One region of the Enterococcus sp. DIV0724b genome, then DNA from elsewhere that is predicted to be linked to it. Evidence: a T-box and tRNA genes for the amino acid it is inferred to sense, from the RefSeq annotation. Region 1 holds a T-box; the other holds one or more tRNA genes.

Region 1 (15,209 bases):
TAATACATAAAAAACAACTGCTGGAATTATTTTAGTGGGGCCTAACAAACTACCTAACTGATCTTGATAGATTTTTTTAGCAATTAATAGTAGCCAGATAAAATCTAGAACTAGAAATATAACCGCTGCACTACTAAATAATTTTATAAACTGATTCATTTTAATTCCTCCTAATAAAAAATAGCACGATCACCTTATCAATCGATAAGTTTATCGTACCACGCTCTATTGTTTTATGAAAAAATTTTGCTTGGGAAATTTTTCTAACTCTTCAATTCCAATAGTTTACGGAAAAAAGAGGAGTCCGTTTTGTTCAAGCCTCCTCATCTTTTTTCATATCTTATTTTACGATCAATAAATCTAAACTAGCCAATGATAAAGACATTTTAGCAATACGGTTAAGTTCTTGCAAACGGTTTGCTTTAACTTTTTCATCTTCTACCATAACCATTGTTTCTTCAAAATATTGTTCGATCAATGGTCGTAAATTGACTAATGCTTGATAATTTTCTGACATAGTATTTTCATCAAACTTCTCTTCAATTTCATTTACTGCTTTGTGTAATGCTTTTTCTGCATTATTTTCAAATAAAGTCGCATCAACCTGACTATCTTGTTTTAATAGCTCGCGACCTTTTTTAGCTAAGTTAATCACTCGTGTCAATGCTTCCATTGAAGGTTTGAAATCATTATCCAGTAAATGTTTTTTCAGGATTGCTGCAGATGAAAACAGTTTGGCTAAGTCCTTTTGTTCAGATGAGATTACAGCATCAATCACATCATGACGTACATCTTTTGTCATCAATAATTGGCGTAGGCGCGCTTTCACAAACTCAATGACTTCTTCTTGACCTGTTGTCAATTGGATGCCAAATTTTTGACTATCCGCATTAACAGCTGCATCGATTTCCATCTGAAGTTGAACTAAGGGGAACTGCCACCCTTTATTTTCAACAATACGAATTACTCCATATGTTTGACGGCGTAACGCATAGGGATCATTAGAGCCGCTAGGGATCATCCCTACCGCAAAGAATGAAAATACACTATCAAGTTTATCAGCAATTGCTAAAACAGCACCCATTGCAGAAACAGGAAGTTCTCCTTCACTCGATGTTGGTAAATAATGCTCACGGATTGCCTGAGCTACTGCTGGTTTTTCTCCCTGAAGCAATGCGTATTTTTCTCCCATGATTCCTTGTAATTCTGGGAATTCACCGACCATATTTGTCACTAAGTCAAATTTGTAAATTTCAGAAGCACGTTTTAAATCAGCCAATTCTGCTTCTGATAGACCGACTTCTTTACCAATGATTTGTCCAATAACAGCCACGCGTTGCATTTTTTCGTAGATAGTTCCAATTTTTTCATGGAAAGTGACATTTTTTAATTTATTGACACATTCCTCAATTGACAACTTTTTATCTTCATTATAAAAGAATTCAGCATCTTCTAAACGAGCAATCAACACTTTTTCATTTCCCTTGATTACATTTTCAATATGAACATTATCCCCATTTCTAACAGAAATAAAGTGAGGTAATAATAATCCTTGATCATTACGAACATCAAAATAGCGTTGATGCTCTTTCATTGACGTAACTAATACTTCATCTGGAACAGAAAGGTATTTTTCATCAAAAGCACCCACAAAAGCTGTTGGGTATTCAACTAAATTATTAACTTCTTCCAGCAAATTCTCATCTAGATCCAGCTTCCAGCTGTTTTTTTCAGCTAATTGGTTCGCTTGATCAACGATCATTTTTTTTCTTTCATTAGGATCAACGATCACAAACTGTGCTTTCAGTTTTTCTTCGTACTCTTTTGAATGATCAAACGTCACATCGTCACCTAAGAAACGATGTCCGCGAGAGCGGTTCCCAGTGGTTACATCTAGAACAGAGAACGGAATCACTTCATCATCTAGTAAAGCTACGATCCAATGAATTGGACGGATATACTCAAAATCATAATTTGCCCAGTGCATTGTCACTGGAAAAGTTAAACTTGTAATAACATCTTTCAATCCTGCTAGCACATCAATCGTTTTTTGTCCTTGATTATGTTTCGTTACATAAACATATTCTACACCGTTCAATTCTTTAAAAGTGATTGCCTCTGTAGTTAAACCTTGACCTCTAACAAATCCTTCTGCAGCTTTGCTCCAATTTCCTTCGGCATCTTGAGCAATTTTTTTAGCAGGTCCTTTAATCTCTTCTTGCGTATCTTCTTGTTGTTCTGGCAATCCTGTCACACGTATGGCTAATCGGCGAGGCGTCGAAAAGCTTTGGACTGTTTCATAAGTTAATTTGTTTTCATCTAAAAACTTCACTATTTTATTTTCTAATTGTAAACGACTTGGGCTGACAATATGCGCTGGCATTTCTTCCAAGCCGATTTCAAGTAATAGGTCTTTTGCCATGTTATTTAGCCTCCTTACTAGTTTGATTGTCTTTGTTTAAAAGTGGAAATCCTAATTTTTCACGTTCTGCAACGAATATTTTCGCTACAGCTTTTGCTAGGTTTCTAATGCGAGCTAAATATCCAGCACGCTCTGTTACAGATACTGCACCACGAGCATCCAACAAGTTAAATGTATGGCTGCATTTTAAAATATAGTCATAAGCTGGATGTACAAGACTTTCATCAATACAGCGTTTTGCTTCTTTTTCAAATTTATCAAAGTTTTCTAAAAGCATCTCTTGATCACTGATTTCAAATGAATACTTAGAATGTTCATATTCTGGTTGATTGAAGATTTCACCGTATTTTACGCCTTCAGTCCATTCTAAATCATATACACTTTCTACTTCTTGAATGTATGAAGCAAGTCGTTCAAGTCCGTAGGTGATTTCAGAGGTTACAGGATGACAAGCTAATCCGCCCACCTGCTGGAAATACGTAAATTGAGTGATTTCCATGCCATCAAGCCAGACTTCCCAACCTAATCCCGCGCATCCCATAGAAGGATTTTCCCAATTATCTTCAACAAAACGAATGTCATGCGCCAACGGATCGATTCCTAACAACTCTAAACTTTCTAAATATAATTCTTGAATATTCTCTGGTGATGGTTTCATAACTACTTGAAATTGATGATGTTGATACAGACGGTTTGGATTTTCCCCATAACGACCATCTGCTGGTCTTCTTGAAGGTTCTACATAAGCCGCATTCCAAGGTTCAGGTCCGATTGCTCGCAAAAATGTATAAGGACTCATTGTCCCTGCTCCTTTTTCCGTATCATAAGCTTGCATTAGCATACAACCCTTTGATGACCAAAATTTTTGCAAGGTTAAAATCATTTCTTGTACAGTAAGTTTCTTTTCCATTGTGATCCTCCTAATTTAAATGTATAATCCGTTTTTTTCTGATACAATAAAAAACAATCGAGTAACGCTCAATTTTCATCACTGTGCGTTACCTATTACACAATAATTTTTTATAAAAATCTTAAGCAAAAAAAACAAAAAAGTCCCTATGCCTCTTAGAGACATAGGGACGAATAATCGCGGTTCCACCCTACTTCCGATAGTAACTATCGGCAGCTTCGTTTTAGTATACTCAAAAGCGCCCTTCAAAAGTTGCTTGTATCTGGCTCACACTTTCCCAGACTCGCTATAACAGCAGTTCTTCTTACTCTTCTTTTTCAACGTATATATTTAATTACTCTTTATGATAATCTTTGATCACTGAGATGTCAAATTATTTTTTAAGATTCAAACAGATTTTGAAAAAAATGCTCTTTTCTTTCAAAAATCATTAACCATTCTTGATATATTTTCGTTTCTTCTAGTGCGCGTTTGACGATTTTTCCATCAGTGAATTCATAGATTCTAGCATTTGGGAAAAATAATAACACTGGCGAATGAGTAGCAATAACAAACTGTGAATCAGCTTTGATTAACTCTTGCATCAAAACCATCAATTGTAATTGTGTACTGAGAGATAATCCAGTCTCTGGCTCATCTAATAGATAAAAACCTTGTCCAAAAAAGCGGCTTGAGACTAACTCATAAAAAGATTCTCCTCTTGAATAGGTATGAAGTTCGCGCTGGAAAACACCTTCACCTTGGTCGATCATTTCAATATCCGTCATTAAATTATAATAGGATTCTGCTCGATAAAAATAACTGTCTTTTGGATAATTTGGATACTTTATTGGTCGGCTTGCTTCTACTAGCAAAGATTGCTCTTCGTAAGAAACAAAACAATTATTTTTTGAACCACCTTCAAGATTCAAATCCATTAAGCCAGCTATGGTCTCTATTATCGTTGATTTCCCAGAACCATTTTCCCCTATCAAAAATGTAACTGGCTTATCGAAAATAAGTTGATTCAAATCATTTAGAATTGGTAAATTGAACGGAAATCGGGTTAAAGTTGTTACTTTATCGTATTTCAATCCTTTAAGATACAGTTTTGTCATCCTCTTAATCCTTTTTTTCCCGCTTAGGCAACTTCAATGTGTCTTCCCAACTTTTCATTTGATCGATAAACTTCTTACTCTTTAAATTAATTCCAACATATTCGTCGTACAGTTCGTCAATAGTTTTTCTAATAGCTGTTTTTGTCTCTGATTTAACATTGATATCCTGGACTTTATCATAAGAAACTGTTGAGAAAAGTCGAATAAAATGAATTGCTCTAGGATCTGCATGATATCGATGATCATCAAGATGCCAATGACGTTCACATAAAACGCCACTATATTTTGATGAATAATCAAATTTTCCACGAGTTTCTTGACAAACACTACAATGCTTCCACTCTGGAGTGATACCGAATCGACTTAGTAATTGAATTTCAAATATATTAGTAATAATTTCAGCGTCCTTATTTTCATTCAATAATTTCAAAGCTTGTTGTACAAAGTGATACAGATTAGGATCGTACGTCCGATCTTCAATGGCTGCATCAACTAAATTCAAAATATAAGTTGCATATGCATTCACAAAAATATCTTCCTGAATAACTCGAAGTGGATAAACATCTTTACTTCCATTTAAAAAAGATAACCCTTCTTCTCTAAAATCACCAATATATATAGCTTCTGTAAAAGGCAAAATAGCAGGACCAATTGGATTATTTTTGCGATGTGCTCCTTTTACGAAAAACATCAACTTACCAAAGGATTCTGTAAAAATTTTGACTAACTTATCTTTTTCTTTGTAATCTTTGGTAAATAAAATAATTCCTTTTGTTTCTCCTAAAGCCATACTTTCGCCTCCTTTGTATTCTAGTCTATTTTAGCAGAGATACAAGTAAAAGAACAATCCTGTAATAATACAGAATTGTTCTTTCATTTCTCATTAATAATCGTCTTTGCGATACCCGAAATCTTGTAAATGAACTTTTTTATCACGCCAGTCTTTTTGCACTTTTACCCAAAGTTCTAAGTAAACTTTGTCATCTAGTAAATGTTCAATATCTTGTCTGGCTTTTGTTCCGATCTGTTTAAGCATTTTTCCGCCTTTACCAATAATGATTCCTTTTTGGCTATCACGTTCAACGATAATCGTTGCTTGAATACGTACTTTATCATTCTCATCGCGTTTCATCGAATCAACTACAACTGCTACTGAATGAGGAATTTCATCTCTTGTAAGCAATAATACTTTTTCACGAACTAATTCAGAAACAATAAAATATTCAGGGTGATCTGTTACTTGGTCATCTGGAAAATACTGTGGGCCTTCTGGCATTTGATCTACTAAAACATCCATCAAACGATCCACATTATTTCCTTCTGTTGCTGAAATCGGTACAACTTCTGCAAATTCCATTTGGTTCGAATAATCTTCAATGATTCCCAAAAGTTGATCCGGATGAACCGTATCGATTTTGTTAATCACAAGATAAACGGGGCTAGTCATTGTCTTGAGGCGCTCAATGATGAAATCATCCCCTTTACCTCTTTTTTGATCCGCGCTAATCATAAATAACGTTGCATCAACTTCACGTAAAGCACTATAAGCTGTTTCAACCATGAAATCACCTAAGCGATGTTTTGGTTTGTGAATACCTGGTGTATCAATAAAAACAATTTGCGCTTCCGGAACTGTATAAATTCCTTGTATCTTATTTCTAGTTGTTTGAGCTTTATCACTCATAATCGCTATTTTTTGTCCGACAATTCGGTTCAATAAAGTAGATTTACCAACATTAGGTCTGCCTACAATTGCTACAAATCCGGATTTATGTGCTTCAGTCATTGTTTCTCTCCTCTATAAAAAATCTTGTAGTATCTGCCATATTTTTGGGACAAACAACAGCACTGCAATAACCACAGCAAATCCTGCTGTTAAAAGAACTGCGCCTGCGGCCATGTCTTTGATTTTTTTACCAATTGGATGAAAATGGAAATCGGTTACCATATCAACCACATTTTCAAACGCTGTATTAATAATTTCCATCACTAAAACAAGAAAAATCGCGAGTAACAACCACAACCATTCTGAGATAGCTAACTGAAAAACGAAACCAGCAATAATTGCTGCAACGCCCATCAAAAGATGCGTTCGCATGTTTCGCTCTTCCTTAAATACTGTTTTAATCCCTTGAAGAGCGAACTCTAAAGAAGCTATAAAATGTTTATTTTTCTCTGTCCGCTTATCTTTTGAGTCCATAGGCATCTAAAATCTCTTTCTGTAAACCAAACATTTCTTTCTCATCATCAGCTTCCATATGATCATACCCATTTAAATGTAAAAAACCATGTACCGCCAAAAAGCCTAATTCACGTTCAAAAGAATGACCATATTCTGCAGCTTGTTCCGCTGCTCGTTCGGTTGATATCATAATATCACCAAGATTTCTTGGAAAAGCTTCTGCTGCATCTTCAAAAATAATAGGCAGTTCATCTTCACCTTCTTCTTCCAATGCAAAACTAATAACATCTGTGGGAACATCTTTCCCACGATAATCTCTATTTATTACCTGAATACCTGAATTATCCATAAATGACACGGACATTTCAGTATCTTCAGATATTTTCAGAAAATCAGCTGCAAACTGCAACAGATTTTCTACTTCTTCTAGATTTTCTTTTGATAGATTCATTGTTTCATCAATGAATGAAATATCCATTAGTCATCTCTCTTTTCTTGTTCTTCTTTCATTTCTTCTGCTTCTGATTTCATTTTTGGATACTTGATCCTTGAATGGAAAGTACTACATAAACCATTTACCAGAGATTTTTCAACAATCCGAATTTCTTTCATTGTTAAACCACAATCATCCAACTGTCCATCTGAAATCCGATCTTGAATAACATTATGAACAAACGCTTGAATTTTATCATTTGTCGGATGATCCATTGCCCGAACAGCAGCCTCACAAGTATCCGCAATACTAACGATCCCTGCTTCTCTGGTTTGAGGTTTAGGACCCGGATAACGGAAATCTGCTTCAGAAATATCTGGATTTCGTTCTTTCGCTTTAATATAGAAAAACTTCATTAGAGTCGTTCCATGATGTTGATGACAAATATCAATCACCATTTCAGGCATATGATAGTCTTCTAAAATTTTTGCACCATCAATAACATGACCGAAAATAATTTGTTTACTATCTTCTGGTAACAAGAAATTATGTGGATTTTCTGCACCAGCTGGTAAGTTTTCTACAAAGAAGTTCGCATGCTTGATTTTTCCAATATCATGATAATAACAAGCAACTCGCGTCAATAATGAACGTCCGCCAATTTCAGCAACCGCATTCGCACTTAAACTAGCGACCATCATACTGTGATGGTAAGTCCCAGGTGCTTCTTCAAGTAATTGCTTCAATAACGGATGATTTGGATTACTTAATTCATTTAAAACAATCACACTGTCATCTGTTACAAGTAATTCAATATATGGATGAAGTCCCATTGTCGCAAGAAAAGACAATACAGTTCCAGCTAAAGCACAAATCATCATCGTCCACGATTTACCATCAAAAAAGCTCATACCTTGATAGACCATTAAAATAAAGTCCACACAAACAGGAAAAATAATGACCCAAAATACTGCAACTAATCCTTGTTCGCCAATGCGTGTCCTTTTTACTACAGTTGCCAACAGTCCAGAAAACATATAACTCACTATGATAATCGTCAATGAGTTTGTTCCTATAGAATTATAAAATACAAAAAGTGAAAAAATCACTTGGAAAACAGCTGCCAAAACACCGGCTCTTCGACTTACAAAATAATTTAATACAAGAGGAGTAAACGCTGCTGGGAAAAACAATGAGATATACATCATTTGTTCTGTTTGGAAAATCTGGAAAAATTTCATCAAGAGAACGCTTAAAGACATTGCGCCTACATAAAATAAGATAAAATGTCTACGTTTGCCTTCCTCTGTCACTTGTTTAGTAAAAAATAATAAAACAAAAACCTGCAAGACAATCGCTAAAGCTAGTGCTGCCATTGGGAATAACGAAGTACTTTGATTTGTCAACCCTAGCAGTTCAAGCTTTTCCATCGCTTTACTATCGATTTGAGTCCCTTCACGAACAATAATTTCCCCCTGATAAATCATAGCTGGAGGAACTGCATCCATTGCATTTTGACGCATTTCTTTAGTCTTTTTATCATTAGCAAAATCATTCGCTACAATACCTTCATTTACAATATAACGAATTTCTTGTTGCATTGTACTGGTAACATCAAGAAATTGAATCTTCTCAATTGCATTTTGTCGTATGCTATCCAAATCAGCTTCACGTACATGATCTTTCATCTTTTCATCTACGATTTTTAAGCTTTCAGTTTTTACTTGTTGAATCTGATTAGCATCTAATGAAAATATATTTTGATAAAATACAGTAGGAAATTTTTGGTAAAAAGCGACTTCATCTTGATCTAACGATTCGAATTGCGCTTTTAAGTTGGCTACTCTTTCTTCGATTGTTGGTTTGGGAATCGTTTCATCTTTTTTAGCCTTCGCTTTTCTCTCTTCATACTCTTTTTCTGTTTTTTCGTTTGCTGTAATGATCAGTTTAAATAATTTTTCAATTCGCTTATGCTGAATATCTGCTGTTTCTTCCTGATAAATATATTCAGGAGTAACTGCTTCAGCAGCTAATTTTTTCTTTTGTGCTGTTTCATACGTATTTTCAACATTTTTATTCGCACGAATTGTATTTTCAGCTAGTTGACCTTCTTTTATTTCTACTTTTTTCTGATGGACACTACCGAACATAATGATAAATAAAAAGCATGAAAAAATAAGTAAAAGTATTGGTATATAAGCTTTTCCAAGTTTATCACGTAATTTTAATAACGAGTATTTCAACGGAATTTTTCACTCCTTTCCGCAGGTTTAAAACTATTTTTGACTCTCTTTTTCATATGCTCTAATGATTTGAGCAACAACTGGATGTCTAACAACATCTCCAGCATCAAAATGAACAAATGAAATTTTATCGATCGACTTTAAGGTTCTTTCGGCATGAATCAAACCACTAGCGACGCCTTTAGGCAAATCGATTTGGCTTGTATCGCCATTGACGATCATACGAGAGTTAAAACCAAGTCTTGTTAAAAACATTTTCATTTGAGCAACGGTCGTATTTTGCGCTTCATCTAAAATAACAAAAGCATCATCTAATGTCCGACCTCTCATATAAGCTAACGGTGCAATTTCGATTACACCTCTCTCCATTAAGCGATTTGTGTGGTCCATACCAAAAACTTGGTATAACGCATCGTATACTGGGCGGAGATATGGATCAACTTTTTCTTTTAAATCACCTGGTAAAAAACCCAAACTTTCACCCGCTTCAACGGCAGGGCGCGTTAAAATAATTTTTTGGACTTCACCTTTTTTTAATGCTGACACAGCCATGACAACTGCTAAAAACGTTTTACCCGTTCCAGCAGGGCCGACGCCAAAAATAATATCACGTTTTCTAATCGCATCAATGTATTTTTTTTGTCCAATATTCTTGACTCTTATTGCTCTGCCATGGTGGTCTTTTAAAATTTCTTCTTCATACATTGTAACAAACTTATCTAATTCTCCGCTTTTCGCCATTTTTAAAGCTGAAACAACATCTGGCGTACTGACTTTGATTCCACGTTGAATCAAAACTTGCAAAGTTTTGATAACAGAAGCAACCAATTGCACTTCGGCTTCTTCTCCTAGTAATTGAATCATTTCTCCACGTGTGTTGATTGTCACAGCTGTATTTTCTTCTAAATACTTTATATGTTTATCATGGGTTCCTAAAAGCATACTCACATCATCAGAATCATTTAACTTTAATTCCAAAGATATTGACTGATTTTCTGTCAAAAAATACCCATCTCCTTTATTTTTTCATTCTCTACAATCATACCATAATATTTATTTATAAAAAAGAAGTAGGTTAAGATTAAAAACCTTAGAAATGATTCTTTTAATATGATTGCACCATTATTGTTTATTCCAACTCAAAAAAGCTGCTTAAAACTAGAAACGTTTTAAGCAGCTCTCTACTCTTCATGTAATTCTGATTAGTAATCATTCACTTAATTCTTCTTATGGAGCATCTTCCAAAGTAAATTCTAGTGTCGCTTGATAATCACCATTTCTGGCAACGGCTGATTTCGATTGATCTAATTCTAATAGCATACCTGTATCCTTTGACCAACTCTTTGTTGTTTCATTAGGTAAATCTGTAGAACTTTTTAAAATAGGATAGTTTTCTCCGTTTATAAAAACAGGCTCACTTGTGGTTGTATCTTTAAAAATTAGAATGCCTTTTAATATGTGTTTTTGACCATCTTGTTCTAAAGAAAAATCGTCTTTAATCCGCATCGAAAGTTGCCAGTCTGCTCGCACAGTATTATTTCTTTGATCGTCGACTGTTATATCCCATTGATTGTTTTTTCTAGGAATTATTTGTGTTTTCTTTGATTGTATAGGTACATTATCAAATTCTAACAGTTTAGGGACAGTAACTGACAAATTCCCACTAGGTATATAATTTACTTTTACTGAAATTGTTTCAGATACACTTCCACTAGTCACTTTAATTTTATAGCTCTTCTCCTCGACTTTAGCACTATCCCATGTGTCTAACAATTCAACAGTATAATCCTCGTCTATACCCTTCCCGTCAATCTGGACATTTTTCACCCATTTTTTTATCTTTGCAGCACTTGGCTGATTATCCCCTATATAATTTGTTTGATCAATAGCAGTCGCACTTAATACTGAAAAAAATGTAGTATTCAGTTTCCCATATACAGTATCATTATCACCTAATCCTGGATACTTCGTATTAAGATCAGTTTTTGATTTAAACTTCACTTTGAAAGACTTTGATCCTGGAGCACTACTATCATAATCCTCAATAGTCGCATCATACTGGGTTGAGTCAATGGCTTCTATTTTGGTATCCCCATCATACACATAGACCTTGTTATCAAACAACTTAGCTGTTGGTGCCACCGTATTTACTGGCTGATTTTCCCAAGTAACATCATCAGCAACTAACTTATACTTCGCTTTTCTATAATAATATTTAACTGTTTGAGCGGAACTTTTAAAAATACCTTTAACTGGATTAGTCGTAACTTTTTTTCCGTCTAATGTAGCATAATCTAAAACATAACCATCTGAGTATGTTTTTAGCGGTGCAGACCAAGAACGGCCTAAACTAGTAGCTGGGATGTCCACTGTACCATCTTTCGTCTGATCTTTATAATATTCTACTGCCACTGACTTTGGTTCTCCAGTGTTCTCAGTAATTGCTCCGCTATCATCAATTGCTCCTGGTTCTACCCAGGGAGCTTTTATTTCTGCCCAACTTTTTTTTTCTTTAGGTAGCTTTATCCGCAAGCTCAGAGTCAATAATTCAGCTGAGCTTCCAGTTTTCCGTTCAACGTAAATATCTTTCCACTCTGTATTGTCTGAAGTCCCAGTCTGAAATACCCCTCCACTTCCAGAAATTTGTTTTCCTTTATATACACGTGCTTCAATTAGTTCAGCGTTAGCTCCATTTCCAGGTAACCGGTAAGACATACCAAATCTGAATAATGTATTCGGTTTTATCATTACATTTTGTGCGATTACAATACCGAAATCTGATTTCCTGTTTGCGTTTGTCCCATCGTAATCAAAACGTAATGTTTTGGTATTCTCATCATACTTAGGACTGATTAATTCCCCTAAATCTACTTGATTGGTAGGATCATTTACAGTATATACGCTGGCTATAATACTATTTGTATAGGCCCATTCGTTAATCTTATTATTCAGCTCAAAGGGTATAGCCTTCCACTTTTGCATAGTACCAGAAATTTGAGGTGTTGGACCAATTGGAGTTACTCCACCTGGAAATCCCCACATCCCAATGAACATAGACCATCCTGGAATATTAGTTGTATTATTTCCATAATAAAAGTACGGATTGTTAAGGAAATTTTCGCTACTCTTCAGGTTACTATACATTCTTACATGATAATCAGTTGTCGTATCAGAAGTAATAGTCATTACGTCAGATATATGCTCATACAACACTCCCCCTTTACTAGCTGCCGTTTCCTTGTCTGTTCCACTATAAGCCGGTGGCTCAACATAACCTGTTGGTACAGAAACCACTCTAAAACGAAAAGCTAAATTATCCTCTTTTCCACCTTTTTCCTTAATTAATTTCACTAGAGATTCCGGCAATACAATTTGCCCATTCGAATCCGTTTTTCGAATATTTTCATTATTAAATGTTGTCCATGTACCATTGTTCATCTTCTTCTGCAATATAACACCAACGTCTGCCAGTGGTTTTCCATAATTATCTGTTTCAGTTAAAGTTATTGCAATCTCATTTCCAGTTGTACTCCTATTTCCTATGTTTTGTTCTTTTTGTTGTTTATCATCGGTTATGTATTGAATATTATTACTTTTTACAATAGATGTTTCCTTATTTTCAGGTTCTTTCTGCGCTACTATTCTTGTCATTTTCGCATTTAAAACCATAGTTAACATTAATAAAAATATACTCGACACGATAATTTTGACAAACATTTTTCTTTTGCTTTTCATTTCTTCCTCCAAATTTAAATAAAAATTTAACGAAATAATTGTAACATGTTCTTCATTATTATACCATATTTATTTCACTTTAATTTAAAAAATATTTCGAAAAGCCGAATTAGAAACCTACTCAGATAATAAAAAAAACAGCAGATAAAATCTGCTGTTTTTTTTATTATCTGTCTTGTAATAACTCTTTTACAATTGCATTGACTTGATTTCCGTCTGCTTTGCCTTTGACTTCAGGCATCACAGCACTCATAACTTTACCAAATTCTTTTGGCGAAGTCGCACCAGTCTGATTAATTGCCATTTGAACTACCTGACGAATCTCTTCTTCTGAAAGTTGCTTTGGCATATATTTTTCAACAATTGTGATTTCGATTTTCACTTTGTCAGCAAGATCGTCACGTCCCGCTTTTTCAAACTCTGATAAAGAGTCTCTGCGTTGTTTCATCTCACGAGACAAAACTGTTAACTCTTCTTCTCCGTCCAAATCACGGCTAGTTTTAATCTGCTCATTTTGAATGGCTGCTTTCAGCATACGAAGTACAGATAACGTATCTTTATCTTTTGACTTCATAGCTGTTTTGATATCGTCATTCAATGTTGTTAGTAATGACATACAACCAACTCCAATTCATCGAAAACTAGAATTTTTTACGTTTTCTAGCTGCTTCAGATTTTTTCTTACGCTTTACACTTGGTTTTTCGTAGAATTCACGTTTACGAGATTCTTGTAAAGTACCCGCTTTTGAAACGGAACGTTTGAAGCGACGAAGAGCATCGTCAAGAGATTCGTTTTTACGAACGACAGTTTTTGACATGTTAATTCCCTCCCTCCGAGCTTAAAAAGTAACCGTTTTTTATATTTATGAATTGTTTGCACAAAAATAAAATACCGTTCTTTTTACATTATATCGAATCGTTATTTTAACGTCAACCTTTGTATTGAAAAAATACATAAAAAAGTGCCAAAATGAGTAAAGTTTTACACACATTTGAAATATTCAGATCTTTTTCAGAAAAAAATGATCAGAGACACTCTTCACAGCGACCAAAAATCTCAAATCGATGGCCTTCTATTTCACATCCACTTAATTGTTCTTTAAAAAAGTCCATCGGGCACATATGAATTTCTTTTGTCTTTCCACAAACTGTACAAATAAAATGATGGTGATGTCCTACTTCTTGGCAACAATGAAAACGAAACTTCTTTTCTCCGTTCAAGTCAGTTGTTTCTAGCAAATTAAATGTTTCAAAATCATGTAAGTTCCGATAGATAGTATCGTAGCTGACTCCCTTATATTCTTGGTTCATAAATTCATAAACTTCTTTAGCTGAAATATAGCGATTTCTTCTAATTAGATATGTGATCATTGCTTCTCTTTTTTTTGTATATTTCAAGCCATGCTCTTTCATCACTGCAAGCGACTGCTCTACTTTAGAATTTGATTGCATTTTTTGCTGACCTCCCGTTTTAAATCAGAATCATTACGAATAAGATTCATGAAGGTATGGTATAATAAATTTATAAAAAAAGCAAGAGAGGAATCATACTATGACAACAAATGAACAAAAAAAATGCGTGACAATCTTTGTTATTTCTGATTCAGCAGGTGAAACTGCTTCGAAATTAGCAGCAGCTTCTATGGCTCAGTATCCCACTGTTGATTTTTCACTATTCAGGAGAACTTTCGCAAAAGAAGAAGACAAGCTAAGAAAAGCATTGGAAGATGCAAAACGTGAGAACGCCATGGTTCTACATACGATAGTTAACGACCACCTCGTAAAAATTGCCAATGATTTTTTTGAAGAACACAATTTATATCACTTCGATATATTAACGCCACCTGTGGCAGAAATCGAACGCCTTACTGGCATTGCACCTACCAGAGAACCTGGAGCTTTGCATCATTTGAATGAAAATTATTTTAAACGAATCGAAGCCATGGAATTTGCCGTAAAATATGATGATGGCAAAGATCCTAGAGGTTTCTTGGAAGCAGATGTGTTGTTATTAGGCGTTTCTAGAACCTCAAAAACTCCACTTAGTTTATTTTTAGCAAATAAAAATTTGAAAGTAGCAAACTTGCCGCTGATTCCTGAGGCTCATTTACCAAAACAATTATGGGAAACAAACCCTAAAAAAATTGTGGGATTAACAAATGATCCAGACATCTTAAATGGTATTCG
Region 2 (15,209 bases), 1.5 Mb from region 1:
GTTGGGCACTCTAGCGAGACTGCCGGTGACAAACCGGAGGAAGGTGGGGATGACGTCAAATCATCATGCCCCTTATGACCTGGGCTACACACGTGCTACAATGGGAAGTACAACGAGTCGCTAGGCCGCGAGGTCATGCAAATCTCTTAAAGCTTCTCTCAGTTCGGATTGTAGGCTGCAACTCGCCTACATGAAGCCGGAATCGCTAGTAATCGCGGATCAGCACGCCGCGGTGAATACGTTCCCGGGCCTTGTACACACCGCCCGTCACACCACGAAAGTTTGTAACACCCGAAGTCGGTGAGGTAACCCTTGTGGAGCCAGCCGCCTAAGGTGGGATAGATGATTGGGGTGAAGTCGTAACAAGGTAGCCGTATCGGAAGGTGCGGCTGGATCACCTCCTTTCTAAGGAATATTACGGAAACTTACACATTCGTCGACACTTTGTTCAGTTTTGAGAGGTTTACTCTTATAATTGAAAAGTAATCATCTGATTCTCTTTCTTATTTATATGATTCTCTCAAACGAATTGTTCATTGAAAACTGGATATTGAAGTAAAAAAGTAATCAAAACAAACCGAGAACACCGCGTTGAATGAGTTTTTTAATTAAAATAGTTCGAAGCTTATTTTATTGGTCACGCCTCTATCGCTAGAGAAACGAACCAAACAAAACCGATCGTAAGATCGTAAGGTTAAGTGAATAAGGGCGCACGGTGGATGCCTTGGCATTAGGAGCCGATGAAGGACGGGACTAACACCGATATGCTTTGGGGAGCTGTAAGTGAGCTATGATCCAGAGATTTCCGAATGGGGAAACCCAGCATCTTTTATAGGATGTTACTTTCCAGTGAATACATAGCTGGTTAGAGGTAGACGCAGAGAACTGAAACATCTAAGTACCTGCAGGAAGAGAAAGAAAATTCGATTCCCTGAGTAGCGGCGAGCGAAACGGGAAGAGCCCAAACCAACAAGCTTGCTTGTTGGGGTTGTAGGACTCCGTTGTGGTAGTCTGTCAAGATAGTCGAAGAACCTGGAAAGGTTCGCCAAAGTGGGTAATAGCCCCGTAGACGAAATGTTGGCAACACCTAGGAGGATCCTGAGTACGGCGGAACACGAGAAATTCCGTCGGAATCCGCGGGGACCATCCCGCAAGGCTAAATACTCCCTAATGACCGATAGTGAACCAGTACCGTGAGGGAAAGGTGAAAAGCACCCCGGAAGGGGAGTGAAATAGATCCTGAAACCGTGTGCCTACAACAAGTCAAAGCCCGTTAATGGGTAATGGCGTGCCTTTTGTAGAATGAACCGGCGAGTTACGATTGCATGCGAGGTTAAGGTGAAGAGCCGGAGCCGCAGCGAAAGCGAGTCTGAATAGGGCGAATGAGTATGTAGTCGTAGACCCGAAACCATGTGATCTACCCATGGCCAGGTTGAAGGTGTGGTAAAACGCACTGGAGGACCGAACCCACGTACGTTGAAAAGTGCGGGGATGAGCTGTGGGTAGCGGAGAAATTCCAAACGAACTTGGAGATAGCTGGTTCTCTCCGAAATAGCTTTAGGGCTAGCCTCGGAATTAAGAATGATGGAGGTAGAGCACTGTTTGGACTAGGGGCCCATCTCGGGTTACCGAATTCAGATAAACTCCGAATGCCATTCATTTATATCCGGGAGTCAGACTGCGAGTGATAAGATCCGTAGTCGAAAGGGAAACAGCCCAGACCACCAGCTAAGGTCCCAAAATATATGTTAAGTGGAAAAGGATGTGGGGTTGCACAGACAACTAGGATGTTGGCTCAGAAGCAGCCACCATTTAAAGAGTGCGTAATAGCTCACTAGTCGAGTGACCCTGCGCCGAAAATGTACCGGGGCTAAACATATTACCGAAGCTGTGGATTACACCTCTGGTGTAATGGTAGGAGAGCGTTCTAAGGGCGTTGAAGGTCGATCGTGAGGACGGCTGGAGCGCTTAGAAGTGAGAATGCCGGTATGAGTAGCGAAAGACGGGTGAGAATCCCGTCCACCGTATGACTAAGGTTTCCTGGGGAAGGCTCGTCCGCCCAGGGTTAGTCGGGACCTAAGCCGAGGCCGATAGGCGTAGGCGATGGACAACAGGTTGATATTCCTGTACCAGTTGTTTTTGTTTGAGCAATGGAGGGACGCAGGAGGCTAAGGAATGCATGCGACTGGAAGTGCATGTCCAAGCAGTAAGTCTTGAGTAGAGTCAAATGCTTTACTCTATACGGACAAGCTGTGATGGGGAGGGAAATAATAGTACCGAAGTTCCTGATGTCACACTGTCAAGAAAAGCTTCTAGTGAGAAAACAACTGCCCGTACCGTAAACCGACACAGGTAGTCGAGGAGAGTATCCTAAGGTGAGCGAGCGAACTCTCGTTAAGGAACTCGGCAAAATGACCCCGTAACTTCGGGAGAAGGGGTGCTGACTTCGGTCAGCCGCAGTGAATAGGCCCAAGCGACTGTTTATCAAAAACACAGGTCTCTGCAAAATCGAAAGATGAAGTATAGGGGCTGACGCCTGCCCGGTGCTGGAAGGTTAAGAGGATGGGTTAGCTTCGGCGAAGCTCAGAATTGAAGCCCCAGTAAACGGCGGCCGTAACTATAACGGTCCTAAGGTAGCGAAATTCCTTGTCGGGTAAGTTCCGACCCGCACGAAAGGCGTAACGATTTGGGCACTGTCTCAACGAGAGACTCGGTGAAATTTTAGTACCTGTGAAGATGCAGGTTACCCGCGACAGGACGGAAAGACCCCATGGAGCTTTACTGTAGCTTGATATTGAGTGTTTGTACCACATGTACAGGATAGGTAGGAGCCGATGAACCCGGAACGCTAGTTTCGGTGGAGGCGCTGGTGGGATACTACCCTTGTGTTATGAACCCTCTAACCCGCACCACTTATCGTGGTGGGAGACAGTGTCAGGTGGGCAGTTTGACTGGGGCGGTCGCCTCCTAAAGAGTAACGGAGGCGCCCAAAGGTTCCCTCAGAATGGTTGGAAATCATTCGCAGAGTGTAAAGGCAGAAGGGAGCTTGACTGCGAGACTTACAAGTCGAGCAGGGACGAAAGTCGGGCTTAGTGATCCGGTGGTTCCGCATGGAAGGGCCATCGCTCAACGGATAAAAGCTACCCTGGGGATAACAGGCTTATCTCCCCCAAGAGTCCACATCGACGGGGAGGTTTGGCACCTCGATGTCGGCTCGTCGCATCCTGGGGCTGTAGTCGGTCCCAAGGGTTGGGCTGTTCGCCCATTAAAGCGGCACGCGAGCTGGGTTCAGAACGTCGTGAGACAGTTCGGTCCCTATCCGTCGCGGGCGTTGGAAATTTGAGAGGAGCTGTCCTTAGTACGAGAGGACCGGGATGGACTTACCGCTGGTGTACCAGTTGTTCTGCCAAGGGCATTGCTGGGTAGCTATGTAGGGAAGGGATAAACGCTGAAAGCATCTAAGTGTGAAGCCCACCTCAAGATGAGATTTCCCATTTCTTTAAGAAAGTAAGACCCCTGAGAGATGATCAGGTAGATAGGTTGGAAGTGGAAGTGCAGTGATGTACGGAGCGGACCAATACTAATCGGTCGAGGACTTAACCAAAGAAACGAAATAAAAAAGTTTTTCGGACTGTTTGATTACATTACTTCAATCCAGTTTTGAGTGAATAATCACTCAATTGAATAGCAACAACACCCAGTGTGGTGGCGATAGCGAGAAGGATACACCTGTTCCCATGCCGAACACAGAAGTTAAGCTTCTTAGCGCCGATTGTAGTGAAGGGTTTCCCTTTGTGAGAGTAGGACGTCGCCACGCTAAAGTGTTGTCTTGGAGGTTTAGCTCAGCTGGGAGAGCACCTGCCTTACAAGCAGGGGGTCGGCGGTTCGATCCCGTCAACCTCCATTTTTTGAGCCGTTAGCTCAGTTGGTAGAGCATCTGACTTTTAATCAGAGGGTCGCAGGTTCGAGCCCTGCACGGCTCATAGGAATATTTTGCGGGTGTGGCGGAATTGGCAGACGCACTAGATTTAGGATCTAGCGCCTTACGGCGTGGGGGTTCAAGTCCCTTCACCCGCATTTTTAGTCTCGTTTTATTACTAGGCGATTATAACGCCGGCTTAGCTCAGTTGGTAGAGCATCTGATTTGTAATCAGAGGGTCGAGGGTTCAAATCCTTTAGCCGGCATCCAGACTGCGGAAATAGCTCAGTGGTAGAGCACCACCTTGCCAAGGTGGGGGTCGCGGGTTCGAACCCCGTTTTCCGCTTAGCTTGTTCTTTCGCCGGGGTGGCGGAACTGGCAGACGCACAGGACTTAAAATCCTGCGGTGAGTGATCACCGTACCGGTTCGATTCCGGTCCTCGGCATAGAAATGTAGCACCCATAGCTCAACTGGATAGAGTGCTTGACTACGAATCAAGAGGTTAGGGGTTCGACTCCCTTTGGGTGCATTTGTAAATACGGGAAGTAGCTCAGCTTGGTAGAGCACTTGGTTTGGGACCAAGGGGTCGCAGGTTCGAATCCTGTCTTCCCGATTTATTTTGTGGGGCCTTAGCTCAGATGGGAGAGCGCCTGCTTTGCACGCAGGAGGTCAGCGGTTCGATCCCGCTAGGCTCCATTAGTACTTTATTATTTTCGCGGTGTAGCTCAGCTGGCTAGAGCGTCCGGTTCATACCCGGGAGGTCGGGGGTTCGATCCCCTTCGCCGCGATTACTTTTTAAGAGCCAAGGACCTTTAGCTCAGTTGGTTAGAGCAGACGGCTCATAACCGTCCGGTCGTAGGTTCGAGTCCTACAAGGTCCATTGTAGTGACAATTTATTTTATTCCGGAGGATTACCCAAGTCCGGCTGAAGGGAACGGTCTTGAAAACCGTCAGGCGGGTAAAACCGTGCAAGGGTTCGAATCCCTTATCCTCCTTTGTTGATAACCACAGTGTTTTAGCACTGATGCTTATCAATACTTGGCGAACATAGTGAGAGAAGTAACCTTACTAGGGATCACCAAGAATCATCACCTTTCTATAGTCAATAGACTATAATTATCGCGGGGTGGAGCAGTCAGGTAGCTCGTCGGGCTCATAACCCGAAGGTCGTAGGTTCAAATCCTGCCCCCGCAATTGCTTTTTAAAAGCATATGTAATATAGTGATGCAATACATTTATTTTGGTTTGGTAGTTCAGCTGGTTAGAATGCCTGCCTGTCACGCAGGAGGTCGCGGGTTCGAGTCCCGTCCAGACCGTTTTAAAGTATTGCGGGTGTAGTTTAGTGGTAAAACCACAGCCTTCCAAGCTGTTGTCGCGAGTTCGATTCTCGTCACCCGCTTTATGGGCCTATAGCTCAGTTGGTTAGAGCGCACGCCTGATAAGCGTGAGGTCGATGGTTCGAGTCCATTTAGGCCCATTTTTAAATATTTTTCTTGGGGAAGTACTCAAGTGGCTGAAGAGGCGCCCCTGCTAAGGGTGTAGGTCGGGAAACCGGCGCGAGGGTTCAAATCCCTCCTTCTCCGTTTCATAGCGGCCCGTTGGTCAAGCGGTTAAGACACCGCCCTTTCACGGCGGTATCACGGGTTCGATTCCCGTACGGGTCATGTTTTAATATTTATTCCGGAGGATTACCCAAGTCCGGCTGAAGGGAACGGTCTTGAAAACCGTCAGGCGGGTAAAACCGTGCAAGGGTTCGAATCCCTTATCCTCCTTTGTTGATAACCACAGTGTTTTAGCACTGATGCTTATCAATACTTGGCGAACATAGTGAGAGAAGTAACCTTACTAGGGATCACCAAGAATCATCACCTTTCTATAGTCAATAGACTATAATTATCGCGGGGTGGAGCAGTCAGGTAGCTCGTCGGGCTCATAACCCGAAGGTCGTAGGTTCAAATCCTGCCCCCGCAATTGCTTTTTAAAAGCATATGTAATATAGTGATGCAATACATTTATTTTGGTTTGGTAGTTCAGCTGGTTAGAATGCCTGCCTGTCACGCAGGAGGTCGCGGGTTCGAGTCCCGTCCAGACCGTTTTATTAGTTTTTGGCGCAGTAGCTCAGTTGGTAGAGCAACGGATTGAAGCTCCGTGTGTCGGCAGTTCGATTCTGTCTTGCGCCATTTGAAAGAAGAAACATGCGGGTGTAGTTTAGTGGTAAAACCACAGCCTTCCAAGCTGTTGTCGCGAGTTCGATTCTCGTCACCCGCTTTTTTTCTTTAAGGGCCTATAGCTCAGCTGGTTAGAGCGCACGCCTGATAAGCGTGAGGTCGATGGTTCGAGTCCATTTAGGCCCATAATTTTTAAAAGGCCCGTTGGTCAAGCGGTTAAGACACCGCCCTTTCACGGCGGTATCACGGGTTCGATTCCCGTACGGGTCATGCTTTGAAAACATTTAGCTATGTGCTGAATGTTTTTTTATTATTTTTAAAATAAATTTAATGAAAACGTTGACAATGCTATTATAATAGGGTATTCTATGCTTGTACACAACAAGTAAATAGATGGATAGTGATTGTTTAAATACAAGCTAAACCTAATTTTTCCAATGAGGAAGATATTCTTCTTTTTTGGAAAGGTTGGGTTTTTCTTTTTTACAATTAAAGGGGATAAGCGTGAAGAAGGGAGCGAAAAAATGGTTATTCAAAAAATTTTGAATAATAATGTTGTGATTACGTTGGATACAAATGAGCAGGAACAAATCGTGATGGGACGTGGTATTGCTTTTAAAAGAAAAATAGGTGATTTTATTCCAGAAGAACAAGTTGATCAAGTATTTCGATTAGCAAACCAGGATACTTCTTTGAAATTCCAAGAGTTATTGGAAGAATTACCCTTAGAAGTAATGCAATTATCAGATGAAATTATAACATATGCTAAGACCAAACTGGGTAGACGACTAAATGATACAATCTTTATTTCTCTAACAGATCACCTTCATACGGCTTTAGAGCGTATGAGACAAGGAATTGAAGTGAAGAACTTTCTATTATGGGATATTAAGCGTTTTTTTTCAGATGAATACATCATTGGGAATAAGGCTGTCGAGATGGTTAAAGAGAAGTTTGATGTGCAACTACCAGAAGATGAGGCAGGATTTATTGCTTTACATATAGTCAATGCCGAAATGGATGAAGAAGTTGGAAATGTTTATGAACTAACAAAAATTATGCAAGAAATTACGAATATTGTGAAATATCATTTTAAAATTACTTTTAATGAAGACTCGGTCTATTTTTATCGTTTTAGTACTCATTTAAAATTTTTTGCTTATCGTTTATTAAATCATAAAGAATTACATGATGAAGATGATGGGGAACTATATGAAGTAATTAAAAAAAAGTATCGTAATGCCTACAATTGTGTGAATAAAATTTCTAAATTCTTAACTGAAGGCTATGACTATACTATTTCTAAAGAAGAGAAAATGTATCTGATTATTCACATTGCAAGAGTTATACAGACAAATGGTTAACAAGATTATCAAATCTAAGTATAGATTAGTAATGGAACGAAAGGTGGGGAGAAGAGTAGGAACCGCAAAGCAAGACCCCTTGGATAGTGACATTAAGTTGGCTAAACCTTCAAAAGTAATGGATTGAAAAAAACTAAACTTTGGAGGAACAAAAAATGGGAAAATATCATGATTTAGCAGAGAAAATTGTTAACAATGTAGGCGGAAAGGAAAATATCAATAGCTTGACACACTGTATTACACGCTTACGTTTTAAATTGAAAGACGAATCAAAAGCAAATGACGATGTTTTAAAAAACATGGATGGTGTCGTTACTGTAATGAAAAGCGGTGGACAATATCAAGTAGTAATTGGGAATCATGTCCCAGCTGTGTATGAAGATGTTGTAAGTATTGCTGGAATTTCAGCAGATGCAGAACAGGAATCATCTGGTGGGAATTTATTCAATCGTTTGATCGATATTTTAAGTGGCTGTTTCCAACCGTTCTTGGGAGCATTAGCTGCAGCTGGTATGGTAAAAGGTCTAAATGCTTTACTAGTTTTCTTGAAATTATATTCCGCTACTTCTGGGACATATACAATGTTAAATGGTATTGGCGATGCAATCTTCTATTTCATGCCAGTTATTTTAGGCTATACAGCAGCTAGAAAATTCAATTTAAACCCAATGGTGGGAATTGTTATCGGAGCAGCGCTTTGTTACCCAACAGTTCAAGGGTCTGCTTTACAAGCTGCTTTTGAAGCAACAGCAGGTGCAGGTGCTCCAGCGCCATATAGTCTATTAGGATTACCTGCTTATGACACATTTTTAGGTATTCCATGGGTTGGTGCTGGCTATACAAGTAGTGTTGTACCGATCATATTCATTGTTGCTTTTGCAGCCCAAATTCAAAAACTCTTCAAGAAACTTATTCCTGAAGTTGTTCAAACATTCTTGGTACCTTTCTTTGTACTATTGATTGCTTTACCAGTAGGTTTCTTAGTGATTGGTCCAATCATTAGTATGTTAACAGACTTACTAAGCGCTGGCTTCCAAGCTTTAATGGGCTTCTCACCAGCATTGTATGGTGTTATTCTTGGTTTCTTCTGGCAAGTATTGGTTATTTTCGGTTTGCACTGGAGTGTTGTGCCACTTGCAATCATGCAAATTACTCAAGAAGGAGCAAGCCAAGTATTAGTGGGGTCTTTTGCAGCAAGTTTTGCTCAAACAGCAGTAGTTATGGCAATGTTCTTTAAATTAAAAGATGCAAAAATGAAAGCTCTATGTCCTCCAGCAATCATTTCTGGGATTTTTGGAGTCACTGAACCTGCAATTTATGGTATTACTTTACCAAGAAAAACACCGTTTATTTTTTCAATGATCGGAGCTGCAGTCGGTGGATTGTACTTAATGATCAATGGCGTAACCTCTTATACAATGGGCGGATTGGGAATTTTCGGAGTATTAAACTTTATTAATGGTGACGATGCAAGTGGAATGATTCATTCTTTTGTCGCAATCTTGATTGCTGTCGTTATCGGATTTACATTAACATTCTTTTTCTGGAAAGATGATACAGTATTAGAAGAAATCACTGAAAATAAAAAAGCTCAAAAAGCATTAAAAGAAGCCGTTTTAAGTCCAGTTAAAGGACGTGTTTTACCTTTAAGCAAAGCAAGTGATCAAGCTTTCGCACAAGGTGCTTTAGGTAAAGGTGTTTTGATTGAACCGACAGAAGGCGTAGTTAGAGCACCGTTTGATGGCACAGTTATGACACTATTCCCAACGTTACATGCGATTGGTTTGATATCAGATCAAGGTATGGAATTGCTGATCCATATTGGTATGGACACTGTTCAGCTAGAAGGAAACGGATTTGAAGGAAAAGTGTCCCAAGGTGACAAAGTGAAAAAAGGGCAAGTTTTAGTTACATTTGATATAGAAGCGATTAAAGCAGCTGGCTATAGTGTAGAAACGCCGGTTATTGTTACAAATACTGGTGACTATCTAGATATCGTGGAAACGCAAGAACGCGAAGTAACTTCAAATGATACATTAATTACTGGATTAACTTAAAAATAATAGATAAGAATTGAGCTTGCAGTGAAGCAGGATAGGCTTTGCTGTAAGCTTTTCAAAGAAAGGAATTTTGATATGGCATTTAGAAAAGATTTTTTATGGGGCGGCGCAACAGCTGCCAATCAATGTGAAGGCGGTTATAACGAAGGAGGACGAGGTTTAGCGAACGTGGACTTAGCCCCAGTTGGACCAGATCGTTTCCCAGTAATCACTGGAGAGAAAAAAATGTTTGCGTTTGATGATGAACATTTTTACCCTGCTCAAAATGCGATCGACATGTATCACCGTTATAAAGAAGATATCGCATTATTCGGCGAAATGGGCTTTAAGACTTACCGCCTATCAATTGCCTGGAGTCGTATTTTCCCTCTAGGAGACGAAACAGAGCCGAATGAAGAAGGCCTGAAGTTCTATGAAGATTTGTTCAAAGAATGCCGTAAACACAATATAGAGCCCCTTGTAACGATCACTCACTTTGATTGTCCAATGCACTTAGTGGAAAAATATGGTGCGTGGCGTAGTCGCGAGCTTGTTGGTTTTTATGAAAATCTATGTAATGTGATCTTCAACCGTTATAAAGGCTTGGTAAAATATTGGTTGACGTTCAACGAAATCAATATGATCTTACATGCACCATTTATGGGCGCGGGTCTTTACTTTGAAGAAGGCGAAAACAAAGAACAAGTCAAATATCAAGCAGCGCATCACGAATTATTGGCAAGTGCGATCGCAACGAAAATCGCTCATGAAGTCGACCCAGAAAACAAAGTCGGTTGTATGTTAGCAGCTGGTACAAACTATGCATATACATGTAAACCAGAAGATGTCTGGGCAGCACGTAAAGCCGATCGTGAGAATTTCTTCTTTATCGACGTTCAATCACGTGGCGAATACCCAGCGTATGCTCTTAAAGAATTAGAGCGTGAAGGTATCGAATTGCCAATTGAAGACGGTGATTTAGAATTATTGAAAGCACACACAGTAGACTTTATTTCATTCTCATACTACTCATCACGTGTTCAATCAACAGACCCAGCGGTTAATGAACAAACAGCTGGAAATATCTTTGCTTCAGTGAAAAATCCCTATTTAGAAGCAAGTGAATGGGGCTGGCAAATCGATCCATTAGGATTACGTACAACAATGAATGATCTATATGATCGTTACCAAAAACCATTGTTTATCGTTGAAAATGGATTAGGTGCCGTCGATACACCAGACGAAAATGGCAACGTGATCGATGATTATCGTATTGACTACCTAGCTGCACACATTCAAGCAATGAAAGATGCGGTAGAGCTTGATGGCGTAGATTTACTCGGTTACACAACATGGGGCTGTATCGATTTAGTGTCAGCTGGAACAGGTGAAATGAAAAAACGTTACGGTTTCATTTATGTAGACCGTGACAATGAAGGGAATGGAACCTTAAAACGTTCGAAGAAAAAATCATTTGACTGGTATAAAAAAGTCATTGCGACTAATGGAGAAGATTTAACGAACGAATAAAATAGGGGGCTATCAAATGAAAAAAGTAGTAAAACTGTTAGGGGTTTTAATGTTAGGGTTATTAGTAGTTTCAGGATGTGGTAATGGTAACGTCAAAAAAGATGATGCATCAACAGCAAAAAAAGCACCGGAAGAATTGACATTGTACATTGTGCGTCATGGTAAAACAATGTTAAATACAACCGATCGAGTTCAAGGTTGGTCAGACGCAGTCTTAACGAAAGCTGGCGAAGACGTTGTAACAGCTGCAGGAGTTGGTTTAAAAGATATCGAATTCCAAAATGCTTATAGTAGTGATAGTGGTCGTGCAATTCAGACAGCAAATTTGATTGTAAAAGAAAACGAAAAATCATCTGATCTAAAAGTCATCACAGATGAGCGTTTAAGAGAATTTAATTTTGGAACTTACGAAGGCGATTTAAATCATACCATGTGGCAAGATATTGCGGATGATCAAGGCGTTACATTAGAAGAGTTTATGAAAAATATGACACCAGAATCATTTGCGAATAGCGTTGCTAAGTTAGATGCTAAAAATGTAGAAGAAGCTAAAGTCAATTGGCCAGCTGAAGATTACAAGACAATCACGACTCGACTTAAAGCAGGTCTTGATGATATCGTTGAAAAAGAAATGAAAAACGAAGGTTCTGGCAATGTCTTGATTGCTTCACACGGATTGAGCATTTCTGCTTTACTCGCTACATTATTTGATGACTATAAGATTCCAGAAGGCGGTTTAAAAAACGCCAGTGTTTGTACTGTAAATTATAAAGATGGGAAATACACGTTAGATAAGATCAATGATCTAAGTTATGTTGAAGCAGGGCAAAAAAAATAAACCAGAAACAGACAACTTCAACTTCATTTAAGCAAAAATTCGATCAAAGAAACATTTTTGATCGAATTTTGTGTATAATAAGAACAAAAAGAAGGAAAAGGGATAAAAATTATGGTGACTATTACAAATTTTCGTGATATCGGTGGTATTAAAAATAAAGCTGGCAAGGAAATTAAAAAAGATGTTTTTTTAAGATCAGGAGAGCTATCTAATTTAACAAAAGATGACGAACAGCGATTAGAAACAATCTATCGTTTAGGCAAAATCATTGATTTAAGAAGTGAAGCTGAAGTTGGAGAAAGGCCAGATATGTCTGTTCCTAAAGCAGAATACATCCATATTGATATTTTGGAAGATATCAAAGATGAAGGCGCGTCAATCGAAGATTTTGTTAAAATCGGATCTCCTGAGAAATCAGCCGCTTATATGGAAAAACTTTATGCTGATATTGCTTTAAATACGACATCTCAAAAAGGCTATAATAAGTTTTTTGAAGAAATTTTAGCGTTACCACAAGAAGAAAGTATATTATTCCACTGCTTTGCAGGCAAAGATCGTACAGGAATTGCTGCATTATTAGTTTTAGAAACATTGGATGTACCAAGAGAAGCTATTTATACAGATTATCTGTTAACAAATAATTTAAGAAAAAAAGAAAATGCACAGATTTTAGAACAAGCTAAAAAAGCCCAGTTAGAAGAAGCAAATTTAGAAGCGTTACATGTTGCTTTAAATGTAGATAGTAGCTATCTAGATAATTTTTATCGGACCGTTGAAAAGCAGTATGGAGACGTCTCTGCTTATTTAAAACAAGCAATTGGCATCGATAAAGGAACAAAAGAAGTATTGAACCATCGCTTTGTTTTAGATTAAAACGTATGAGAGGTGAGGAATCAGTTATGACGAAAAATCAACATATTAAACTATTGAATCGCTGTATTGAAATTTCGCAAAAAGCTCGTGAACATGGCAATACGCCTTTTGGGGCTTTATTGGCCGATAAGGAAGGGAATATTCTTTTAGAGCAGGAAAATATCGAAATGACAGAAAATATCTGTACAGGACATGCGGAGACGACCTTAGCGGCAAGAGCTTCACAAAAATATAGCAAAGAATTTTTATGGGAGTGCTCGTTGTATACTACAGCAGAGCCATGTGCGATGTGTACTGGAACGATATACTGGGGAAATATTGGAACCATCGTATATGCAATGACTGAAAAACGTTTACTAGAACTAACTGGTGATAACGAACAAAATCCAACTTTTGACCTCCCTTCAAAAGAAATATTGCGTCATGGTCAAAAAAATATTCAAGTAATTGGACCGTTTCCTGAAATTGAGCAAGCGGCAGCCGCTGTTCATGAAGGCTATTGGGATTAATAAAAAAACTCCATTGTGAAAATAGTTATAGGGTGTGGGTCAAAACTGAATATCAGTATTGATCCGCACCTCTACTTTAAATAATTCTATTTTAACTTAAATTAAAATGTCAGAATTTTCAAAAATGTTATTGACTTATTGAAAACTTAAGGCAATAATAGATAAAATCACCTACAAAAAAGGAGAGGTTATTAAAGTATGATTATCAAACCATCGCTGCCGCAAGAAATGACGATTTTTTTCGATGCAGAGAATCAACCAAATGAAAACGTCCAGATGGGTGTAGTTATTCTACAACCAGGAGAAAAAAGACCATTAGATGGTTTTGCTAGACATGATCAAGATGAATATTCTTATGTAGTTGCTGGTGAAGCTCATACAATTTTAGAAGATGGACAAGATTTAGTTGGAAAACCTGGTGATGCTCAGCTGATCGAAGCAGGTGAAGGACATATCAACTATAACGATGGGGACCAAGCGGCGGTTGTTGTTTGGATGTTAGTTGAACGCACGTAAAACAAACATAAGGGAGAAACGTATGAAAAAAGGAATTAAAGCAATTATCGGTCTAACACTTATGCTGACCATCATTTCGGGATGTTCTGGTGGAAAAGAAGCAACAAAATCACAAGAGACAAAACCATTAAATCTAATGTCACCTTCGGAATTAACCACGTTGGATACATCTGTTATGCTAGATTTTCCAGATGCAATTGTCCAAACCGCAGCGTTTGAAGGTTTATATGCACTAGATGACAAAGATCAACTAATTCCAGCAGCAGCAAAAGGAATGCCAGAAATTTCAGAAGACGGTAAAACCTATAAGATCAAGCTAAGAGAAGAGGCTAAATGGAGTAACGATGATCCAGTGACAGCAGCAGACTTTGAATATGCCTGGAAAAAAATGATTGATCCTAAAAATGGCTTTGTGTATAGTTTCCTAGTAGCAGATACAATTTTAAATGCTGAGGAAATTTCAAAAGGAGAAAAACCAGTTGATGAACTTGGGGTAAAAGCAATAGATGATCAAACACTAGAAATAAAATTAAAAGAAGCGAAACCTTATTTCACATCCGTTCTTGCTTTTCCAACCTTTTTCCCGCAAAATCAAAAATTTGTTGAAAAAATGGGAACGGATTACGGAACAACAAGCGAAAATGTTATTTACAATGGACCATTTACTGTGGCTAACTGGAAGCAAACAGATTTAAGCTGGGATTTAAAGAAAAATGAAAAATACTGGGATCAAGCAAATGTAAAATCAGATAAAATACATTATGAAGTAGTCAAAGAAGCTTCGACAGCATTGAACCTTTTTGAAGATGGGCAGTTGGATGTCGCGACAGTCACTGGTGAATTAGCGAAACAAAACCAAAGTAATCCAAACTATCATTCCTATCCAACAGCAACTATGAATTATATTCGCTTAAACCAAAAACGTAAAGATAAAGAGACACCTTTGAAAAATGAAAACTTAAGAAAAGCCTTAGCACTAGGTATCGATAAAGAGAATTTAGTGAATAATATTATTGCAGATGGATCAAAACCCTTGTATGGAGCGGTTACAGAAGGTTTTGTAAGTAATCCTGAAACAGGTGTAGATTTTAGAGAAGAAGCTGGCGATTTAATGACGTACAACAAAGATGAAGCTTTGAAATATTGGACACTAGCTAAAAAAGAATTAGGCGATAATATTACACTCGATTTGATGGTGACGGATGATGGCTCGTATAAAAAAATGGGAGAAAGTCTTCAAGGGAGCCTAGAAAAACTATTTGAAGGTCTCACAATCAACGTAACAGCATTGCCAACTGAAACAGCATTGAATCTTAGCCGTGAGAGTGATTACGATATGTTCTTGATTTACTGGACACCAGATTATCAAGATCCAATTTCAACACTGAACATGTTACGTACAGGAAATGATCGCAATTACTCAAATGCCAAGTATGATGCGTTGTTGGATGA

The links. A T-box is a leader RNA that pairs with one kind of tRNA and senses whether it is charged. The one in region 1 lies ahead of glyQ (glycine--tRNA ligase subunit alpha), so its partner is inferred to be a tRNA-Gly.
Region 2: it encodes a tRNA-Gly, which carries the amino acid that the T-box ahead of glyQ (glycine--tRNA ligase subunit alpha) is inferred to sense. The anticodon was not compared.

Annotation. Positions count from the first base shown of each region.
Region 1 is NZ_CP172890.1:1,595,897-1,611,105, reverse strand. Features, by position in the region: gene IGJ02_RS07450 (DUF2177 family protein) at 1-159, opposite strand, end outside; gene glyS (glycine--tRNA ligase subunit beta) at 341-2,422, opposite strand; gene glyQ (glycine--tRNA ligase subunit alpha) at 2,424-3,332, opposite strand; T-box leader at 3,495-3,662, opposite strand; gene IGJ02_RS07435 (AAA family ATPase) at 3,713-4,429, opposite strand; gene recO (DNA repair protein RecO) at 4,434-5,219, opposite strand; gene era (GTPase Era) at 5,313-6,215, opposite strand; gene IGJ02_RS07420 (diacylglycerol kinase family protein) at 6,228-6,629, opposite strand; gene ybeY (rRNA maturation RNase YbeY) at 6,613-7,089, opposite strand; gene IGJ02_RS07410 (HD family phosphohydrolase) at 7,089-9,287, opposite strand; gene IGJ02_RS07405 (PhoH family protein) at 9,321-10,289, opposite strand; gene IGJ02_RS07400 (hypothetical protein) at 10,515-13,022, opposite strand; gene IGJ02_RS07395 (GatB/YqeY domain-containing protein) at 13,189-13,638, opposite strand; gene rpsU (30S ribosomal protein S21) at 13,664-13,840, opposite strand; gene IGJ02_RS07385 (Fur family transcriptional regulator) at 14,049-14,474, opposite strand; gene IGJ02_RS07380 (pyruvate, water dikinase regulatory protein) at 14,575-15,209, shown strand, end outside.
Region 2 is NZ_CP172890.1:3,065,327-3,080,535, reverse strand. Features, by position in the region: rRNA gene IGJ02_RS14385 (16S ribosomal RNA) at 1-405, shown strand, start outside; rRNA gene IGJ02_RS14380 (23S ribosomal RNA) at 693-3,604, shown strand; rRNA gene rrf (5S ribosomal RNA) at 3,702-3,817, shown strand; tRNA gene IGJ02_RS14370 (tRNA-Val) at 3,832-3,904, shown strand; tRNA gene IGJ02_RS14365 (tRNA-Lys) at 3,911-3,983, shown strand; tRNA gene IGJ02_RS14360 (tRNA-Leu) at 3,996-4,077, shown strand; tRNA gene IGJ02_RS14355 (tRNA-Thr) at 4,113-4,185, shown strand; tRNA gene IGJ02_RS14350 (tRNA-Gly) at 4,194-4,265, shown strand; tRNA gene IGJ02_RS14345 (tRNA-Leu) at 4,280-4,365, shown strand; tRNA gene IGJ02_RS14340 (tRNA-Arg) at 4,376-4,449, shown strand; tRNA gene IGJ02_RS14335 (tRNA-Pro) at 4,460-4,533, shown strand; tRNA gene IGJ02_RS14330 (tRNA-Ala) at 4,544-4,616, shown strand; tRNA gene IGJ02_RS14325 (tRNA-Met) at 4,635-4,708, shown strand; tRNA gene IGJ02_RS14320 (tRNA-Ile) at 4,727-4,800, shown strand; tRNA gene IGJ02_RS14315 (tRNA-Ser) at 4,826-4,915, shown strand; tRNA gene IGJ02_RS14310 (tRNA-Met) at 5,041-5,114, shown strand; tRNA gene IGJ02_RS14305 (tRNA-Asp) at 5,163-5,236, shown strand; tRNA gene IGJ02_RS14300 (tRNA-Gly) at 5,249-5,319, shown strand; tRNA gene IGJ02_RS14295 (tRNA-Ile) at 5,324-5,397, shown strand; tRNA gene IGJ02_RS14290 (tRNA-Ser) at 5,416-5,503, shown strand; tRNA gene IGJ02_RS14285 (tRNA-Glu) at 5,513-5,584, shown strand; tRNA gene IGJ02_RS14280 (tRNA-Ser) at 5,603-5,692, shown strand; tRNA gene IGJ02_RS14275 (tRNA-Met) at 5,818-5,891, shown strand; tRNA gene IGJ02_RS14270 (tRNA-Asp) at 5,940-6,013, shown strand; tRNA gene IGJ02_RS14265 (tRNA-Phe) at 6,028-6,100, shown strand; tRNA gene IGJ02_RS14260 (tRNA-Gly) at 6,118-6,188, shown strand; tRNA gene IGJ02_RS14255 (tRNA-Ile) at 6,201-6,274, shown strand; tRNA gene IGJ02_RS14250 (tRNA-Glu) at 6,287-6,358, shown strand; gene licT (BglG family transcription antiterminator LicT) at 6,613-7,452, shown strand; gene IGJ02_RS14240 (beta-glucoside-specific PTS transporter subunit IIABC) at 7,608-9,509, shown strand; gene IGJ02_RS14235 (6-phospho-beta-glucosidase) at 9,588-11,021, shown strand; gene IGJ02_RS14230 (histidine phosphatase family protein) at 11,038-11,859, shown strand; gene IGJ02_RS14225 (tyrosine-protein phosphatase) at 11,971-12,732, shown strand; gene IGJ02_RS14220 (nucleoside deaminase) at 12,759-13,241, shown strand; gene IGJ02_RS14215 (cupin domain-containing protein) at 13,440-13,757, shown strand; gene IGJ02_RS14210 (peptide ABC transporter substrate-binding protein) at 13,780-15,209, shown strand, end outside.